3 regions of the Alteromonas sp. CyTr2 genome follow, and region 2 is predicted to be linked to each of the others. Evidence: predicted binding sites of a transcription regulator. Region 2 holds the regulator's gene; each other region holds the start of a gene.
What was found. The regulator sigma-54, encoded in region 2, starts transcription at its own class of promoters, with help from an activator protein. The targets are predictions, from matches to a motif close to GTTGGCACGNNNNTNGNNT.
Positions count from the first base shown of each region.

Region 1: the regulator sigma-54 is predicted to act here: its motif matches at 2,883-2,901, upstream of glnA (glutamate--ammonia ligase).
Region 3: the regulator sigma-54 is predicted to act here: its motif matches at 3,215-3,233, upstream of QME20_RS15255 (DUF2884 family protein).

Region 1 is NZ_CAMZMZ010000007.1:82,840-89,500, forward strand. Features, by position in the region: gene glnL (nitrogen regulation protein NR(II)) at 1-410, opposite strand, end outside; gene QME20_RS06295 (DUF4124 domain-containing protein) at 541-1,158, opposite strand; gene glnA (glutamate--ammonia ligase) at 1,407-2,816, opposite strand; gene typA (translational GTPase TypA) at 3,274-5,106, shown strand; gene QME20_RS06310 (response regulator) at 5,468-5,845, shown strand; gene QME20_RS06315 (PatB family C-S lyase) at 6,109-6,661, shown strand, end outside.
Region 2 is NZ_CAMZMZ010000021.1:11,428-18,088, forward strand. Features, by position in the region: gene QME20_RS12095 (KpsF/GutQ family sugar-phosphate isomerase) at 1-769, shown strand, start outside; gene kdsC (3-deoxy-manno-octulosonate-8-phosphatase KdsC) at 770-1,318, shown strand; gene lptC (LPS export ABC transporter periplasmic protein LptC) at 1,315-1,893, shown strand; gene lptA (lipopolysaccharide transport periplasmic protein LptA) at 1,862-2,416, shown strand; gene lptB (LPS export ABC transporter ATP-binding protein) at 2,419-3,144, shown strand; gene QME20_RS12120 (RNA polymerase factor sigma-54) at 3,218-4,699, shown strand; gene hpf (ribosome hibernation promoting factor) at 4,730-5,017, shown strand; gene ptsN (PTS IIA-like nitrogen regulatory protein PtsN) at 5,031-5,474, shown strand; gene rapZ (RNase adapter RapZ) at 5,559-6,404, shown strand; gene QME20_RS12140 (HPr family phosphocarrier protein) at 6,404-6,661, shown strand, end outside.
Region 3 is NZ_CAMZMZ010000032.1:27,976-34,636, forward strand. Features, by position in the region: gene QME20_RS15235 (acyltransferase) at 1-506, shown strand, start outside; gene QME20_RS15240 (acyltransferase) at 503-1,396, shown strand; gene QME20_RS15245 (mechanosensitive ion channel domain-containing protein) at 1,400-2,737, shown strand; gene QME20_RS15250 (hypothetical protein) at 2,813-3,004, opposite strand; gene QME20_RS15255 (DUF2884 family protein) at 3,351-4,181, shown strand; gene QME20_RS15260 (NAD-dependent epimerase/dehydratase family protein) at 4,349-5,161, shown strand; gene QME20_RS15265 (sodium-dependent transporter) at 5,275-6,661, opposite strand, start outside.

The DNA.
Region 1 (6,661 bases), on a different contig from region 2:
ACCAATTCCCGTGCTGCGTAATGCTGCGCGTTTTGTAAAGTTTCTCGAGAAATTCGCTTTTGCTGGTCAATCTTTTTAACTTCAAATAGCAGTCGTGGGCCGTCTTCGAAGTGCAAGTTGGTAACGGTTAGGTCGGCAGATACATAGCGGTTATCTCGAAAAGCCAACTTAATTTCGTTTTCGGTGAAATCTTCACCTTTTCTGATGGCAGCTTTAAGTCGGGTGGTTTCTATTGTGCCCGGCAAGAAAAAATCTTGAAGTGGATGCCCAATAAGTTGTTTTAATCCAGTCTCAAACAAAGCTTCACCAGCGTGGTTGGCATAAACAATCGTAAGTTTGTTGTCTACCATTACCAGTGCGGTATTTAGGCTATTGATTAGCTGTTGTGTTTCTAACTCGGTGGAATGCATCCGAGCTCGTCTCCTTTGCACCATAATTGTGCATTGTAGCTTGCAATGATGCGTTGCGCGAATAAAGAGCTCAAGAAGAAATGTTCACTGAACCTCTATGGTGCGCATACATAACAGTGGTTGCACGCTATTAGTTATTAATTAACGCCGATGCCTGATGCAGGTAAAGGGTTTGTAGTGGAGACGATGCAAGAGTCTTGCCCGTATTGTTCGTGAGTTCAACTTTATAAGTATGTGCCCCACGATGGATACCAGTAAGCTTAAAGACGCCTGAACTATTGCTAGCTAATGGGGCGTCGTCAAAGATTAATCGGTAGATTGGCGCTTTGGGTGCACCAGGTTGTGCGGCAGAAATAGTGAATTCGCCCAAGTTATTGCGAATTGTCGCTTCTGGTGCAGGTGACTTAATGACTACGCGATAGTTGGGCTTGGGGGCAGCCGGCTTCGCAGGGGGAGGTGGGGTAACCTTTGCCGCGGTTACTACGTTTTGCGTTTTTACATCGAAAGCTAGGGGTTCTGCGTTTTGCTGCGGCTTGTCGGTGTAAGTCACAGAGCCGTCTTTACCTACCACCTTGTATATGGTCATTGGAGAGGTAGCTGCGGCTGATGTTGCATTGCTGCTTTGTCCGGTTTCGCTTTCTTGTGCTTCTTGCTGGGTACTTTCTTGGCTCAGCATTTCCGCTTGCACAGGCAGTAAGCCATTGCCGCTACTTAGTAATAGCGAAATTAAGCAAATGTGTCGCGTCATGTAGTGCACGTGTCGTTACCTAATCAATGTGGTTTTGGCTAGCTGGCTAATTCATATAGCTTGCTATGTTTGGCTTATGGATAATCTTTCTAGTTGTATGCAGATGCAAGCGGGCAAAGCCCTGTGCGCAGTTGATGCAGTATGAAAGAGTATTCGTTAGCATAGCTATAAAAACATAGTAGATAAATTGTACGCATAAAAAAAGCCCGCAGAGCGGGCTTTAGTATAAATTACTATACAGTGCGAATTTACAAGCTGTAGTACATGTCGAACTCAACAGGGTGAGTAGTCATGTTAAGTTTCGTTACTTCTTCAGACTTAAGATCGATGTATGCATCAATCATGTCGTCAGTCATAACGCCACCAGCTTTAAGGAAGTCACGGTCGTTATCAAGAGCTTCAAGTGCCATTTCTAGCGAGCTTGCAACTGTTGGAATTTCAGCAGCTTCTTCTGGCGGTAGGTCGTACAAGTCTTTATCCATTGAATCACCAGGGTGGATCTTGTTCTTAATACCGTCGATACCCGCCATAAGCATAGCAGTGAACGCTAGGTATGGGTTAGCTGTTGGGTCAGGGAAACGTACTTCAATACGACGTGCTTTATCGCTAGTTACGTGAGGAATACGAATAGATGCAGAACGGTTACGTGCAGAGTATGCAAGCATTACCGGTGCTTCGAATCCAGGAACCAGACGCTTGTATGAGTTAGTAGAAGCGTTAGCAAACGCGTTGATTGCGCGCGCGTGCTTGATGATACCACCAATGTAGTAAAGTGCTTCCTCAGAAAGACCTGCGTACTTGTCACCTGCAAAGATGTTTACGCCATCTTTAGAGATAGATTGGTGACAGTGCATACCAGAACCATTATCGCCAACAAGCGGCTTAGGCATAAAGGTAGCTGTTTGACCGTATGCGTGTGCAACGTTGTGAACAACATACTTGTAAACTTGAATTTCGTCAGCTTTCTTAACTAGCGTATTGAATTGGCAAGCAATTTCGTTTTGGCCAGCAGTTGCTACTTCGTGGTGGTGCGCTTCGATAACAAGGCCCATCTCTTCCATAACTAGACACATTGCAGCACGGATATCGTGAGCAGAGTCCACTGGTGGTACTGGGAAGTAACCGCCTTTAACGCCAGGGCGGTGTGCCATGTTGCCGCCTTCAAACTCTTCGCCAGAGTTCCACTTTGCTTCAGAAGAGTCAATCTTGTAGAAAGAACCCGCCATGTCAGTGTGGAAGCGTACGTCATCAAAAAGGAAAAACTCTGGCTCTGGGCCGAAGAAACATGTGTCACCGATGCCAGTTGATTTTAGGAATTCTTCTGCACGACGAGCAACTGAACGAGGGTCACGCTCATAACCTTCCATTGTTGAAGGTTCAACGATGTCACAACGGATGTTTACTTGTGTCTCTTCAGCGAAAGGGTCAACTACGCAGCTTGTTGCGTCTGGAAGAAGAACCATGTCTGATTCGTTGATGCCTTTCCAGCCAGCGATTGAAGAACCATCGAACATTTTACCTTCTTCGAAAAACTCTTCATCAACAACGCTCGCAGGAATAGATACGTGTTGTTCTTTACCCTTTGTATCGGTAAAACGTAAATCTACAAACTTCGCTTCACTTTCTTTAATCAGCTCTAATGCCTTTTCTACTGACATCGTGTCCTCCAGGTTTAATGTAAAAATGCGGAATGATCAGCTTCACTCCAACAGTGGCAAAAGTGAAAGCGATTATCATGCCATCTATATGTATACCGATTTCTGTGGCATAGACGGGCATCTATCACTTCCGTTTGAATTAAATTGCATTATATTGGTGCAATGTTGCACCAATATGGCGTTTTGTGCTCATTTGTACGTCAATCAGCCTAGATTACTTTGTAGCGTATAGCCACCAAATATGATCAATTAGGTGCAACGGGGCTGGTTATTTGTTGAACAAGTGTTTGAAAACCAATAAAACTCGTTTCCATCAAAAAAAAGATGCGCAAACGTCGTGGTTTTTCTGTACAATCCGCGCAAATTTTTCTATCTGCATTTTTTTGCAACAAATCTAACGCATACTCCTTTCCACTGAATTGAAGTAGACGTTGATTTACACAGGCTCTATATAAGCATGAATACCACTGATATTAATAAATTGCGTAACATCGCAATCATCGCCCACGTTGACCACGGTAAGACCACCCTGGTAGACAAACTGTTACAGCAGTCTGGCACCCTTGAATCTCGAGGCGAGCAAGAAGAGCGCGTAATGGACTCGAACGACATCGAGAAAGAACGTGGCATTACCATCCTAGCTAAGAACACAGCGATTAACTGGAACGACTACCGTATCAACATCGTAGACACTCCAGGACACGCTGACTTCGGTGGTGAAGTAGAGCGTGTAATGTCGATGGCTGACTCTGTACTTCTACTTGTAGATGCGCAAGAAGGCCCGATGCCACAAACCCGTTTCGTTACGCAAAAGGCATTTGCTCAAGGTCTTAAGCCAATTGTTGTTATCAACAAAATCGACAAGCCTGGTGCGCGTCCTGATTGGGTTATGGATCAAGTTTTCGACCTATTCGACAACCTAGGTGCAACTGACGAACAGCTAGATTTCCAAGTTGTTTATGCGTCTGCACTTAACGGTTGGGCATCACTAGATGCAGATACTAAAGAAGACGATATGACGGCATTGTTCCAAACTATCGTTGACCAGGTTTCTCCTCCTGATGCAGATATCGACGGCGCATTCCAAATGCAGATCTCTCAGCTTGACTACAACTCATACGTGGGTGTTATCGGCGTAGGTCGTGTTAAGCGTGGTTCTGTTAAGCCAAATCAACAAGTAACGGTTGTTACTGCTGATGGCAAAAAGCGCAACGGCAAAGTAGGCTTAGTTTACGGCTACCTTGGCCTTGCTCGTCACGAAGTTGAATCTGCGCACGCGGGCGACATCATTGCAATCACAGGTCTTGGCGAACTTAAGATCTCTGACACCATTTGTGACGTCAACACTGTAGAAGCACTTCCTCCACTTACGGTTGACGAGCCTACAGTAACCATGACGTTCCAGGTAAACACCTCGCCGTTTGCAGGTAAAGAAGGTAAGTATGTAACGTCACGTAACATTCTAGAGCGCCTTAAAGACGAACTAGTACACAACGTTGCACTGCGCGTTGAAGAAATGCCTGATCCGGACAAGTTCCGCGTATCTGGTCGTGGTGAACTTCACCTAGGTATTCTTATCGAAAACATGCGTCGTGAAGGTTACGAGCTTGCAGTGTCACGTCCAGAAGTAATTCTGAAAGAAGTTGACGGCGCAACGCAAGAACCATACGAAACCCTGACTATCGACTGTGAAGAACAGCACCAGGGTTCAATCATGGAACAGCTTGGTCTGCGTAAAGCAGAAATGACTGACATGTCTCCAGATGGTAAAGGTCGTGTACGTATCGACTTTATCATTCCAAGCCGTGGCCTAATTGGTTTCCAAACAGAGTTCATGACGTTAACGTCGGGTTCTGGCTTGCTATATCACACGTTCGATCACTATGGTCCGTACAAAGGCGGTATCATCGGTAAGCGTAAGAACGGTGTTCTAATCGCTAATGCAAACGGTAAAGCACTAACTAACGCTCTGTTTAACCTTCAAGAACGCGGTCGTCTATTCATCGGTCACGGTGTTGAAGTGTACGAAGGTATGGTTATCGGTATTCACAGCCGTGACAACGACCTTACTGTAAACGCCCTTAAAGGTAAGCAGCTTACTAACGTTCGTGCATCAGGTACTGACGAAGCGCAAACACTAGTTCCACCAATCAGAATGTCACTTGAGCAAGCGCTTGAGTTCATCGATGACGACGAACTAGTAGAAGTAACGCCTGAATCTATCCGTATTCGTAAGAAGCTTCTTACAGAAAACGAGCGTAAGCGTGCATCACGTGCACCTAAGTCTTAATAGCTTCTAAGACTTACATTGATTTTGAAAATGCCAGCGTCAGCTGGCATTTTTTTTCCATTTTGCCGATGAGTTTGGCCTGCAATCTTTCAACTCGTGTCTCAACTTACACACCGTCACTTCCCATCAAAAAAGCTGCTTTCTAGCATTATCACTAAAACGTTAGAAAAAGTTTAAATATCGACCAAAGGTTAGTGGTCAAAAGCGTTCAGAGATTCTATGCTTGGAAAATCAGTCCGCATAGATCAATACCCAGCGAGCATTAATCTATGCGGATTGGTACAATAGACTGATGCCTTAACACGTGAGCTAAGTCGTTGTAATATTTACGGCTAATGACCTAACAAAAAGGGGAAGGGTAGTGTTTTCTGTAGCAGTAGTTGAAGATGATCCTATCACGCTTGACCTTATTACTGACGCGTTGGAAACGCAGTTAGACGCCACCGTGTATCCATTTACACGTAGTAAATTTGCAAGGGATTTTTTGCTGCAACAAACCGCAGAATCTATCAGCTTGATCATCAGTGACCAAGTAATGCCGGATTATGATGGACTAAGTCTTCTAAAAACCTGTCAGTCTTCGGGGTTGGACGTTCCATTTTTACTCATTACTGCCGACCCTAACAAAGAGTTAGTGATAGAAGCGCGTAAACTTCAGGTTACCGGTTTTCTTGCTAAGCCACTCAATATGGAAGAGCTAGTTCAAAAATCGAGAGAGGCGGTGTCGCAGGCCAGCTAAGCCTGTAGGTTGTTTTTCATTTTATGTATCGCACGCTAAAGGTGTGCATGAGAGCCAAAAATCTACTTCGTGGTTAACGATGACAACGTAAAACAGGTTAGGACAGCAAAGCGCAATTTACCTTTGGCTTTAACGTGTTAATTTATCTCTATTAAAGTACATTTCGATATAGAAAATTCGGGTTAATTCATCTCACGCCCCTAGTTTATGAGGCGCTAAAATTCTACACTGGTGGCATAAGTTTTTATGCAACAGGATGTAATGTGAGCGCCTTATTCGATAATACCCCTCCCAGAAAAGACACGTTTTCGTTCAAATGGCAAAAGTACAAAGGGAAAGACATCATTCCTGCGTGGGTTGCCGATACTGAGTTTCGTTGCGCGCAGCCAATTCTAGACGCCATTTCGGGTCAGGTTGAGCATGGCAACATGGGTTACATACTGCCTGCACATCACGAAGGCGCCATTCAGGCTGTAGTGAGATGGCTTAAAGATAAGCATAATTGGGAAATTCAACCCGAGTGGCTAGTGTGGACACCAGGCGTTGTGCCAGCGTTTAACGTAGCGTGTAAAGCCTATTGTGAACCCGGTGATAAAGTACTTATTCAAACACCTAATTATCCGCCTCTACTGGCTGCCCCAAAGCTAAATGGTCTCGAACGGGTAGATATAGGCACGGTAGTGCAAAATGACGACGGCACAAGTTCTGAAACTATCTCGAGTGTTGAAGGTGCGCGCTATACGTTAGATTTTGAAGCATTAGAAAGAGAAGCGGCTGATCCTAAATGTAAGCTGTTTATTCTTTGTAACCCAATGA
Region 2 (6,661 bases):
AGGTACTCCTGCATTTTTCATGCACCCTGGTGAAGCCAACCATGGCGACTTGGGCATGCTAAGCAAAGGCGATGTCTTACTCGCCATCTCTAATTCTGGCGAGACTAACGAGCTAGTTAACTTATTGCCCGTAGTTAAGCGCTTAGGCATACAGGTGGTCGCCATGACCAACAGTGCTTCCAGTTCATTGGGGCAACACGCAGATGTCGTACTTGATATCAGCGTTGAAAAAGAAGCGTGTTCGCTAGGTCTTGCTCCTACGTCAAGCACAACCGCCACACTGGTTATGGGTGATGCGCTTGCGGTAGCACTGCTCGACCAAAAAGGTTTCACCTCAGATGACTTTGCGCTTTCGCACCCAGGCGGTAGTTTAGGCAGAAAACTTCTGCTTAAAGTTAGCGATATCATGCTAAGCGGCAGTGATATCCCCCTTGTCCATGCCAGTGCTTCTGTCGCTGACGCACTGCTGGAAATATCTAAAAAGGGATTGGGTATGACAGGCGTGATAGCGGCAGACGGTACGCTGACAGGCGTCTTTACGGATGGCGACCTACGACGAATTCTCGATGCCCGCGTAGACGTACACAGTGCGACAGTAGAAGAAGTAATGACTAAAGGCGGCAAGACTACCACCGCAGGTCAGCTGGCTGTAGAAGCCCTGAATTTGATGGAAACCCATAAAATTAGTGCGTTAATGGTTACTGACGATAAGCGCAAACCTGTTGGGGCTTTTAACATGCATATGCTACTAAAAGCAGGAGTGCTTTAAATGACAACCACCTTGTACACGGAAATAAATGACTCGCTTTTCGCAAAACTAGCCAAGATAAAGTTGCTGGTATGTGACGTTGATGGTGTGTTCTCAGATGGCCGAATTTACTTAGGTAACGACGGTGAAGAACTTAAAGCATTCCATACCCGTGATGGATATGGTGTAAAAGCGCTAGTGAGCAATGGAGTGAATGTCGCGGTTATTACTGGACGTCGCTCTGCCATTGTTGAAAATAGAATGAAGGCACTGAATGTTGCACATATAATTCAAGGCGAAGAGAATAAAGCAGACGCGCTTAGTGACCTGATGAAACGCCTTGAGTTAAACACTGACGAAGTGGCTGCGGTAGGTGATGACATGCCAGATACGGGTATGTACAAGCACGTTGCGGTTAAAATTGCGGTTGCCGATGCCCATCCTTACGTAGCAAAACAAGCAAACTGGATTACGACCCTTCCCGGTGGGTTTGGCGCGGTCCGAGAAATATCGGATACCATTTTGCAGGCCAAAGGGGTAACAAATGAGATTTTTGGAGCTAGTGTATGAGCCTGTTTGGCTTTAATCGCTTAGGATTAAGTATATCGGCGCTATTTATTCTGGCGATGCTGATGTACATCCCTACGTGGATGGAAGAGCAGCCTGAAACGCAGGGGAATCGTGAAAACGATGCGCTAAAGCCCGCCTACAAAGCAAAAAATCTAACCACTACGCTGTACAATCAAGACGGTGAGTTAAATCACAAAGTATTTGCAGAGTCGATGGAGCATTACGACCAGCTTGGCTTTGTATTGTTTCAGCAACCTAAATACACCCTTTATACAGAAAACGCGTCATCACCATGGGTGGTAACCGCTGATGAAGGTACACTATACAATAACGAGCTAATCCAGCTGGAAAACCAAGTTAATATTGAGAACCAAACTGGCGATGACTTTGTCAGAAGTATATCGACCGAGTACATTCAAATTAATTTAGAAACCAAGCAAATGACATCTGACCAACCCGTTGAAATACTGGGCACCCAATATGTCATTTTAAGTAATGGGTTTAACGCGAATTTACGCACACAAGAATACGAGCTTTTAGATCATGTACAAACCACTTATTCCCCTAGCAACTAGTTTATTGCTTGCCATCGCTAGCGGTGCGGTACACGCCAGTGAAGATGATTTTTCGCAGCCCATAAAAATAGGCTCGAACACCCAGTTTATCGACGGTAAAAATAAAACCGCGTTGTACAAAGACGACGTACTCATAACTCAAGGCTCTTTGGTTATTGAAGCTGACGAAGTGGAAGTAATTGCCACTGACGGTGGTGGTCGTGAAATATTTATTGCTAGAGGAAAGCCTGCAAGCTATTCCCAGCAATTGGAAGACGGCACGCCAGTTTCGGCAAAAGCTAATGAAATACGCTATGAAGTGGTGAACCGAACGATTTCTCTTGCTGGAAACGCAGAGTTGAAACAAGACACCAGTAAAGTACAGGGTGACAACATCACGTTCGATATGATTACCGAGCAATTGCTAGCGACTGGCGGCGCAGGTAAGGATGGTGAGGGTCGAGTGACCACAGTATTCACACCTGAGACCATTCGCAAAACTTCGTCTAAGAAAGACAAAAAAGACAACGAGGGCAATGAATAGCAATGGCAACTTTGAGCGCTAAAAATCTTGCTAAGGCTTACAAGTCAAGACAGGTTGTACGAGATGTAAGCCTGTCTGTCTCAACGGGTCAAATTGTCGGTCTTCTTGGCCCAAATGGCGCTGGTAAGACCACCACATTTTACATGATTGTTGGTTTAGTGAATCTGGATAAAGGCAAGATTGAAATCGACGACAATGAGCTAACTCATCAGCCCATGCACGAGCGCGCACGCCGCGGAATTGGCTACCTACCGCAGGAAGCATCTATTTTCAGAAAGCTCACAGTGCATGAAAATATCATGGCCATTTTGCAAACCCGTAAAGATTTAAATTCACAACAGCAAGAAGAAGAAGCTGATGCGCTACTTGATGAATTTAATATTAACCATATACGTAATAGTACTGGGATGAGTTTGTCAGGGGGCGAACGCCGTCGCGTTGAGATTGCCCGCGCTCTGGCAGCAAAACCGCAATTTATTTTGTTAGACGAACCATTTGCTGGTGTTGATCCAATATCAGTTAATGATATAAAGAAGATAATACAACATCTTCGCGATAGGGGGATTGGAATCCTTATCACGGACCATAACGTACGAGAGACATTGGATGTTTGTGAAAAGGCGTACATTGTGAGTCATGGCGAGCTTATTGCGCAAGGAACGGCGGAACAGGTTTTAAGTAATCAAAAAGTAAGGGATGTATACCTAGGCGAACAATTCAGGCTATAGTTAATGTAACCGAATTGTCATTTTTCAGTTTCGCTCTGGTATATTCAATTTAGAGCATTTAAATAAGACGTAGATGAAACCATCTTTACAGCTAAAATTTAGCCAACAACTTACCATGACACCTCAGCTTCAGCAGGCCATTAAACTGCTGCAGCTTTCTACACTTGATCTTCAACAAGAGATCCAAGAAGCGCTCGATTCTAATCCGCTATTAGAAGTTGAAGAAGGTAACGACGAGCCGCAACTAGAAAAGAACAATATCGACAACGATGACAGCGGCTCTGAGGCCACTGCTTCTGCATCTAGTGACACACTAGAAGCCGGCGATGCACTTGAGAAAAACGATCTTCCCGATGAGCTGCCAATCGACAGCACATGGGACGAATACTACTCTGCTTCATCTTCGCCTGCTCCGGGTCCATCCAATGACGACGAGCAAATCTTCCAAGGTGAGACTACTGAAGATATTCAAGAGCACCTTCTTTGGCAAATGCGCCTTACCCATTTCTCGGATACCGATCGCGCAATCGCTACAGCAATCATCGACTCTATTGACGAGTCAGGTTATTTAACCGTTACGCTAGACGATATTTTAGAAGCAGTTAACGACGATGAAATGGAAGAGCCGATAGAAATGGACGAAGTTGAATGTGTTCTTAAACGCATTCAAATGTTTGATCCCATTGGTTCAGGTTCTCGCTCTCCGCAAGAGTGCCTTATGGTGCAATTGCGTCAGTTTTCAGAAGACACGCCGTGGCTTGCTGAAGCGAAACAACTGATTGAAGAGTACTCTGACTTACTGAGCAGCAAAGACTATCGCACCCTAATGCGTAAAAGCCGATTAAAAGAAGATCAGCTACGCGAAGCAATGCGTTTACTTCAAACCTTGAATCCTCGCCCAGGTAGTGCTTTAGTTACTAAAGAGCCTGAGTATGTTATTCCTGATGTCTCAGTAACCAAGAAAAATGGCCGTTGGGTGGTTGAGCTGAACCCCGACAGTCTGCCTAAATTAAGCGTAAACCAACAGTACGCTGCAATGAGTCGCCGTGCCAAGAATAGTAGCGACTCACAATTCATCCGCTCACATATGCAAGAGGCCAAGTGGTTCATTAAGAGCCTTGAATCTCGTAACGAAACCTTGATGAAGGTTGCAAACTGCATTGTGCAGCAACAAATGGGCTTTTTTGAGCACGGCCCGGAAATGATGAAACCAATGGTGCTAAATGATGTCGCAGAAATGGTAGATATGCACGAATCGACTATTTCGCGTGTGACAACGCAAAAGTATATGCATACGCCACGTGGAATTTTCGAATTGAAGTATTTCTTCTCTAGCCACGTTGCAACTGAGTCTGGTGGTGAATGTTCATCTACAGCGATTCGTGCATTGATCAAGAAATTAGTGGCTGCTGAAAAGCCTAGCAAGCCGCTAAGTGATAGCAAGATTGCTTCATTGTTGGCCGAACAAGGCATTAAAGTTGCCCGGCGAACAATAGCAAAGTACCGGGAATCGTTGTCGATCCCGCCGTCGAACCAACGCAAGAGCCTTATTTAAACGGGCTTAATAATATAAGGAAGACGAAATATGCAAATCAACCTTACTGGTCATCATGTCGAAATCACCGACTCTTTGCGTAATTATGTCGATACGAAGTTCAGCAAACTTGAACGTCACTTTGATCACATTTCTAATGTGCATGTCATCCTGAACGTTGAAAAATTAAATCAAAAAGCCGAAGCGACCGTTCATTTAAGTGGCGCTGAAGTATTCGCATCCTCAGAAAATACCGACATGTATGCGGCGATTGACAGCATGGTTGATAAACTCGACCGGCAGGTAATCAAGCATAAGGAAAAACTGAAAAAACATTAGTAGTTAATAAAGCATGGATATACAAGCCATCGTAAGTCTGGACCGCACCGAGTGTGCGGTTCAGTGTAATAGTAAAAAGCGAATTCTTGAGATCATCGCTGATATTGCCGCCAAGCAAAACGAGAACATCGATCAGGCGACAGTACTCAACAGTTTAATGGCTCGAGAACGCATGGGTAGTACAGGCATAGGCAATGGTATCGCCCTGCCCCACGGCCGTTTAGCGGGTCTTGAGAAAGTGATAGCAATTGTTGTAACCAGCACGCCAGCTATCGACTTTGACGCCCTTGATGAAAAGCCCGTAGACATCTTTTTTGCGCTACTCGTTCCCGAGGAGCAAACCGAAGGACACCTACAAACGCTAGCCACCGTGGCTGGCAAACTAAGCGACAAAGAAACGATTAAAGCAATACGTCGCGCAACGACAAGCGACGAAATTCTTTCTGCATTAAATTAATCATTGTGCGCCTAAGTATTGATAGTTAGGCGCGTAATTCGACAACGTGTATGCGATAAAACCAGAGTATTAGGGAGAAATTAGGTGAAGCTGATCATAATCAGTGGTCGTTCGGGTTCTGGTAAATCTGTCGCACTTCGCGCATTGGAAGATTTAGGTTATTACTGTGTTGATAATATCCCGGTAAACTTGCTTCCCACACTAACTCATACTGTTGTTGATGAGTATGATCAGGTAGCGGTAAGTATTGATGTTCGAAACTTGCCTAAGAATCCTGACGATTTGGTAGAAATACTAGACTACCTGCCTTCTTCGTGGTCGATGACCATCGTTTACATTGATGCAAGCGATGACGTATTGGTTAAGCGCTTTAGCGAAACCCGACGCCTTCATCCCCTTGCTAAGCTCAATAAATCCTTATCTGAGGCGATTAAAGCTGAATCTGCCCTACTTGCACCTATCGCAGAACGAGCAGATTTATACTTAGATACCGATAAGCTGACCATTCACCAATTGGCTGAATTGATTCGAGAGCGCATTCTGGGTAAGAAGAGCTCACGCCTTGTGCTTGTTTTTGAATCTTTCGGCTTTAAGCACGGTATCCCTAAAGATGCGGATTACGTTTTTGACGCGCGCTTTTTACCTAACCCCCATTGGGAGCCCGACCTTAAACATCTGACCGGATTAGACGCACCAGTAGAAGTATTTTTGGGGTCGCAGCCTGTAGTGACCAAGTTCATTTGGCAAATTCAGAATTTAATAACGACATGGCTGCCTCATTTAGAGCGCAATAACAGAAGTTACGTAACCGTAGCAATTGGCTGTACTGGTGGCCAACACCGTTCGGTTTATATCGCACAGACCCTGTCGAAAACCTTCAGTGAAATACACCCTGATGTACAAATTCGCCATAGAGAGCTGAATCAGTAATGACTATTCAAAAAACGCTAACTATCGTCAATAAGTTAGGGTTGCATGCAAGAGCGGCGACCCAACTAGTTAAACTTGCTAATCAGTTCGACGCAAAGATCATTTTGAAAAAAGGCGATAAAGAAGCAGACGCAAGCAGTGTATTGGGATTAATGATGCTTGAAAGCCATCAAGGTGAACAGGTTGATGTGATAGTGGATGGGAATGATGCCGTTGATGCCCTTGCTGCCATTGAAGAGCTTATTGAGGGTAGGTTC
Region 3 (6,661 bases), on a different contig from region 2:
TTCCATTTATGCGCAGGTATTCCAAATCATTTTTGGCTAAAAACCCGCATTTGAAAGGAAAGGATATGGAAACCACGCGCCAAGCGTGTGAGAAATTTAGAAATAAGCCTGTAAGTATTATGAATTTTGTTGAAGGCACCCGCTTTACGCAAGCCAAGCACGACAAGCAGGCCTCGCCTTTCACTCATTTACTTAAGCCTAAAGCAGGCGGCATTGCATTCGTTTTATCTGCGATGGGCGATCATTTGCATAAGCTTATTGATGTTACAATTGATTACCCGAACGGCGTACCGTCTTTCTGGGACTTCGTTAGTGGTAAGGTTCGTGATATTCGTGTGAATATCAACGTAATGCCCATCAAAGACATTATGGAAAACGGCATTTTCAACGACAATTATTTTGATGATCCGCAAGTTCGAGCCCGTTTTCAGACGTGGTTAAATGAACGCTGGCATGCCAAAGATCAACTTTTAGATTCACTAAACGCAACACAGAAACCATTATGATTCGCGCAGTACTCGCTCCTTTTATTTTCGTATTACACACTTCACTACAAATTCTCAATCTTGCGTTGTGGGGAGGCCTAATTATCTTACTGGGTTTGGTAAAACTTATTATGCCTAACGGAAAGATAAGAACGGCATGGAATAAAGTGATGCACGGGCTAATGTTTAGCTTCGGTCGGGTCAGCGTTCTCATGATACGCTTGTTTAACCGCGTCGATATTGAGTGTTCGGTACACGGCGAGCTGTCAAAAGACCGTTGGTATCTGATTATTGCCAATCATTTAAGCTACCTCGACATTATTCTGCTCATTGAATTCGCAACGAACCGCATTCCTGCACCCAAATTTTTCCTTAAGAAAGAGCTTATTTGGCTGCCATTTGTCGGACTGGGTGCCTGGGCACTTGATATGCCGTTTATGCACAGATACACCCGTGCGTATTTAGAAAAGCACCCAGAGAAAAAAGGAAAGGATCTCGAAACCACCAAAGCGTATTGTGAGAAGTTTAGAACGGTGCCCACAACGGTCATTAACTTTGTAGAGGGAACTCGATTTACTTCATTGAAGCATCTGTCAAAGCAAAGTCCCTATGAAAACCTCCTGCCCCCCAAAGCCGGCGGCGTTTCCTTTACACTCTCAGCTATGGGCGAATTATTTACCAACGTGTTAGATATCTCGCTGCTTTACCCGGAAAATAAGCGCCACCCTATGATGGCAATGCTTAGCGGTCAGATGACAAAAATCGTGATCGATGTGAACGTTACGCCGGTACCTGAATTACAACAGCATTCAGAACGCACTGAGTCTGAGTTTCGTCTTTATTTCCAAAACTGGTTGAACGGTCTATGGGAAAATAAAGACAACCGTATAAAGAAAATGTTGGAGTCGTAATTAATGGAAGTCAGTGCTTCAGTACGCGATAACTTTATTCACATAGTTAATGATATTTTCCCGAATCTTACTACTGAAGATCCGCTGTATAACGTCATCGCACTAAGTAGTATTTTAGTGGTATCGGCGGTAATCTATATTATCGCAAGGCTATTGGTGCGCCCCCAGATAGCCAGTTGGGTATACAAATCCAATAACCTCTGGGACAACGCCTTGCAGCAGCACGGATTTTTCCGTCGCTTAATGCACCTGTTTCCTGCCCTGTTTATTTACTTAACCACACCGGTACTTATTAGCGATGAAGCCGTGATGCACGGTATGGTGATAAAGAGCGCTCAGCTATACATGCTATATAGCGGCCTTCTTGCCTTATATGCCATGTTGAGCACAGTGGAAGACGTTTATAACGCCTCAGCGCTTGCTAAACGCGCACCTATCACTGGCTTTATTCAAGTTACCAAATTGGCATTTGCTATTGTCACCATACTATTAAGTATCTCTTTAATTGTAGACAGAAGCCCGCTACTTATTGTGTCTGGCTTAACCGCCATTGCCGCTGTTTTACTATTGATATTCAGAGACACCATTCTGGGCTTTGTTGCCGGCATTCAAATAGCCGCTAACCGCATGTTTAATACGGGCGACTGGATTGCCATGCCTAAGTATGAAGTAGATGGTGAAATACTCGAGATAGGCCTTACCAACGTCAAAGTACAGAACTGGGATAAAACCATTTCTACGCTGCCGACTTACAGCCTTACTACAGAAGCAGTAAAGAACTGGCGCGGTATGCAAGAGTCTGGCGGACGCAGAATTAAGCGCGCCATTTATATTGATGTGCACTCTATTAAGCTTTGTGACAACGATATGCTAGAGCGCTTTTCGAAAATTCGCTATATCAACGAATATATCGATAAGAAGAAAAATGAGCTCCGCGCTTATCACCGAGATTACTCCATTGATGAGTCGGATCTGCTAAACAGCCGTCGCCTTACCAACATCGGCACTTTTAGAGCTTATTTAGAGGCATACTTGCGCAAGCACCCAGATATAAACCAAGAACTAACCCTAATGGTTAGGCAGCTACCGCCTAATGAGCTTGGTTTACCTTTAGAAATTTACTGCTTCAGTGCACAAAAGGAATGGGTGAGGTACGAAAAAGTACAGGCGGATATTTTCGACCACGTTATGGCTATGCTGGATTTGTTCGATTTACGCGCTTATCAACGTGATGGACATTTGTCGCTGCTTGCCCATCGCGAACAAAGCGCTTATAGAAACAGTCCCGAAAGCGACAATGCGCCTGAGGATGCTCTGGAGAAGAGCGAACCTAATCGATAAGGCAGTGATGAATAAAGACTTGTTCAAGACGAAAAAAAACCGGCTGAGATAGCCGGTTTTTTTAATGCTTATCGCTTAAGCCAATGCGTAGGCCATCAGTAAGCAAAGTACTAAACCAGTAACGCCAAAAAAACCGTACTCGATTTTTTCCTGCATACCTTCAGCACCTGCTTTAGCAGTCATAAAGCCCATAACGATGCTGCTTAGCCCTAGCGTAAAGGCAATTAGCGCAACACCAAACATAATTGCATTAATCCAATCAGCCATTGTGATAACCCCTTAAAAATATTGGCGGTATTATGCACCAATAAATAAGATTTAACCATGCTTGGATTGGCTTAAATGTACCGCTATTGGTATTAATTGATCTTAGTCAAAACTACTAATTAGTTGGTAATCTCACTAAATAGTGTATTTAGCAAAGCATAAAGAAATCATCAAATATCACTAACCATTTGAAAGATATAGACTTTAAATATTGGCAAGGCCATTGCTCTACCTTAGGTATAACAGCGAGTATCGTTAGCGTCTATCTGACAGTGACACTACAACGCATTGCAGTTTGCTTCGAGCACTTTCGTTAACGCGTCACACGTAAATTAAGGAATGAACAATGTCTAAGAAACTATTACTTTCAGTTGCCCTTACCAGTGCTTTAATGAGCGGCCACGCATTTGCGCATGACAGCAGCTTTCAAAACAACAGTTGTGACATGGAGCTTGATGGTCATATTCAATATTACCAAGGTGACCTAACGGTACAGATGGACAATGGCTCAGTGATGACGATTGACTCCCATCACAATATGACCATTAACGGTGAATCAGTATCGCTTGACAGCGAACAACAGCGCTGGGTAAGTGAATATTACAACAACATTGATATCGCCATCCCTATGACCTTGAATATCGCCAGTGAAGGGCTGCAAATTGCCAACGTGGCAGTGACTGAAGTATTTACTGAACTGTTAGGCGGCGATCAAATGGGTGACGATTTTCGTGAACTGTTCGACTCACTTGAAACCAAACTAAACACTTCATTCTATGATGACGCAGGGAATATTCGCGTTGATTCTACTAAATTCGATGAGCCAGGTTGGTTTGACGAAAGCTGGGAGCAAGAATTCGAAGCGCAAATTGAGTCTTTAATCAGTGAGTCTATGGGTAGAATACTTATTGCGGTAGGAACACAAATGTTGTGGGAAGGCGGTGATATGTCTGAGTTTGAGCAAAAGATGGAGCGCTGGGGTGAAGATTTAGAATATCGCTTAGAAAGCCAAGCGGCTGCGCTAGAAGAAAAAGGCGATGCATTGTGTAAGGTACTGAAGAAAGCAGATTATGCCGAAGGCAAAATGCAGGCATCCATATCGGGGCTAGATGACTTGAACCTGCTAGATATTGATCAAGGCAACCACCATGACCACAACGACGAAATGAAAATGTAGTTGGAGAATTTAGCGAACTAAACGCGCAGAGCGAAAAGACTTACAACGCTAACCACTCACCTTAGAAAACCGACTGTAACCCAGTCGGTTTTTCATTTTTTACAGTTAACGACAACCGCCCTCCAATTAATGTACTCTTAAGCCCTAAACAAAGGGGTATTTAATCGATGACTCAAAATGTAGTAATTAGTGGCTACGGCTGGTTAGCCAGCTATGTGGGCAACGCACTTTCAGGAAAGGTCAATATTGTTGGCACCACTCGAAGCCAACAGAAACGTCTCGCGTTAAAAGACCAAGGTATCACCGCAATTGAATATGCCCTGGGCGAAGATACATCAGCGCTTTGTAACCATTTGCCAAACGCTACCTTGTTGCTAAATATTCCCCCTGGCAGGAGAAACACAGATCTCGCGTCATACACCAACAATATGCTGCAGTTGATAGACGCAGCCATCAGCGTAAAGGTGGCGCATATCGTGTTTATCAGCACCACGTCGGTTTACGGCGATGCAACAAATGAGGTAGTGTCCGAAGTCAGCACTACACAGCCGCAAACAGCCTCGGCCAAAGCCCACGTGACTATTGAAGACTATTTATTGTCTAAACGAGGTCAGATTGATATCAGTATTGTTCGCCTAGCCGGTTTAGTAGGCCCAGACCGTCACCCCGCCCGCTCGTTAAGTGGAAAACAGTTAGATGCAGGAAATAAGCGAATAAACCTTGTACATGTGTACGACATTGTATCTGCGCTGACGACCATCATTTGTGGCATGCCGCTTAACGATGTTATTCACCTTTGCAGCTTGTCTCATCCTAAGCGCGGTATTTATTACGTGGATGCAGCGAAGGCGATGGATATTGATGCTCCTCGCTTTTCTGATACTGAAGCAGAACCTGCTGGCAAAGTGATTGACGCCGCACAAAGCTGGGCAAGGCTAAATATTACACCAGAGTATAGCGACCCCTATCGCATGTTTTAGGCTTTCACTTAGTGAAAATACATACTCTGACACAAACAAAAACGGCAAGCTTTAGGCTTGCCGTTTTTAAGTTGAGCTCACTGCTAGCTCACGTCATTTCTTATAAAACCTGACTATCCGAATAGGCTCAACCCGAAGTATTTTACCGCTACCGTGTTTACAAAAATCACGAGTAAAATAAGCGGAATAAAGGTTTTAAGCGAAATATCCACGTACTTTTCAAACCAGCTGCCTTTGTAACCACTGCTGCCCTCTTCCAAAGAAGCATTGAAGTTTGCACTCTTCCAACGATAAATAACAAACAAACAAATTAGCAAGCCGTTTAAAGGCAAAATCGTGTCGTAGAACACATCGTAAATGACATCAAATAGTGATTTATCTGCGCCAGCGTAGTGCATAAACGACGTAAGCATATCAACTTTACCGAATGACAACGCACTTAGGATGGCTAGCAAAATCATAATGCTTCCTAGCGACCCAAGCGCCCATTTACGGCTTACACCTTTTTCATCCATAAGCGCCGCAACAGGTACTTCAAAAATAGACACTAGCGACGTAATTGCCGCAAAGAACACTAGTAGGAAGAACAAGCTAGCGACAATCGATGCGCCCATATATCCAATCGAGTCTTGTAACGCTAGAAAGATACTAGGCAGGTAAGTAAAAATCATGCCCACTGACGATTCACTTAAATCATCAGGGTTAATGTCTGGGTTAAAAGAGAAGATGGCTGGAAGGATCATCAAACCCGCAGTGAACGCCACGGCCGTATCCGTTAACGCCACCAGCTTGGCTGCGCTCGGTACATCTGCACGCTTATCAATGTAGCTACCATAGGTTATAAGAATACCCATGCCCAACGATAGAGAGAAAAAGGCCTGCGATAGCGCACCATTCACCACTTCAGCAGTGATTTTTGAAAACTCAGGAACGATGTAGAACTCAACGCCAGCCATCGCATTTTCGCGAGTTAATACGAAGATAACGAGACCGATTAGCATCACGAAAAGCGCAGGCATGAGCAGCTTTGCCGCTTTTTCTATCCCTTCTTTTACACCGCCTTGAAGGATGAGGTAGACCACACCAACAACGGCCGCCATATATAAAAAGATGGCTTCTGAGTTAATAAACAGCCCAAAGGTTTCTGGGTTAGCTAACTTGTCTAGATTTCCGCTTACTGCTTCGAACAAATAGCCGAAAAGCCACACGGTAATAACCATGTAGAAAACGGCAATCATGAATGGCGTAGCAATAGCTAGCCACCCCGCGACTTTCCATTTCTTTTCATTACCGCTTATATCACTGTATGCACCAAGCGGGTCTTTTTTAGCATGGCGACCAACTGACATTTCCGCCAGCATTACCGGTAAACAAATGGCAAAAACGAAAATAGCGTACATTAAAAGAAATGCACCACCGCCATTTTTAGCTGCACCGACAGGAAACCCTACCAAATTACCTATGCCTACCGCAGAACCTGCAGCAGCCAAAATAAAACCT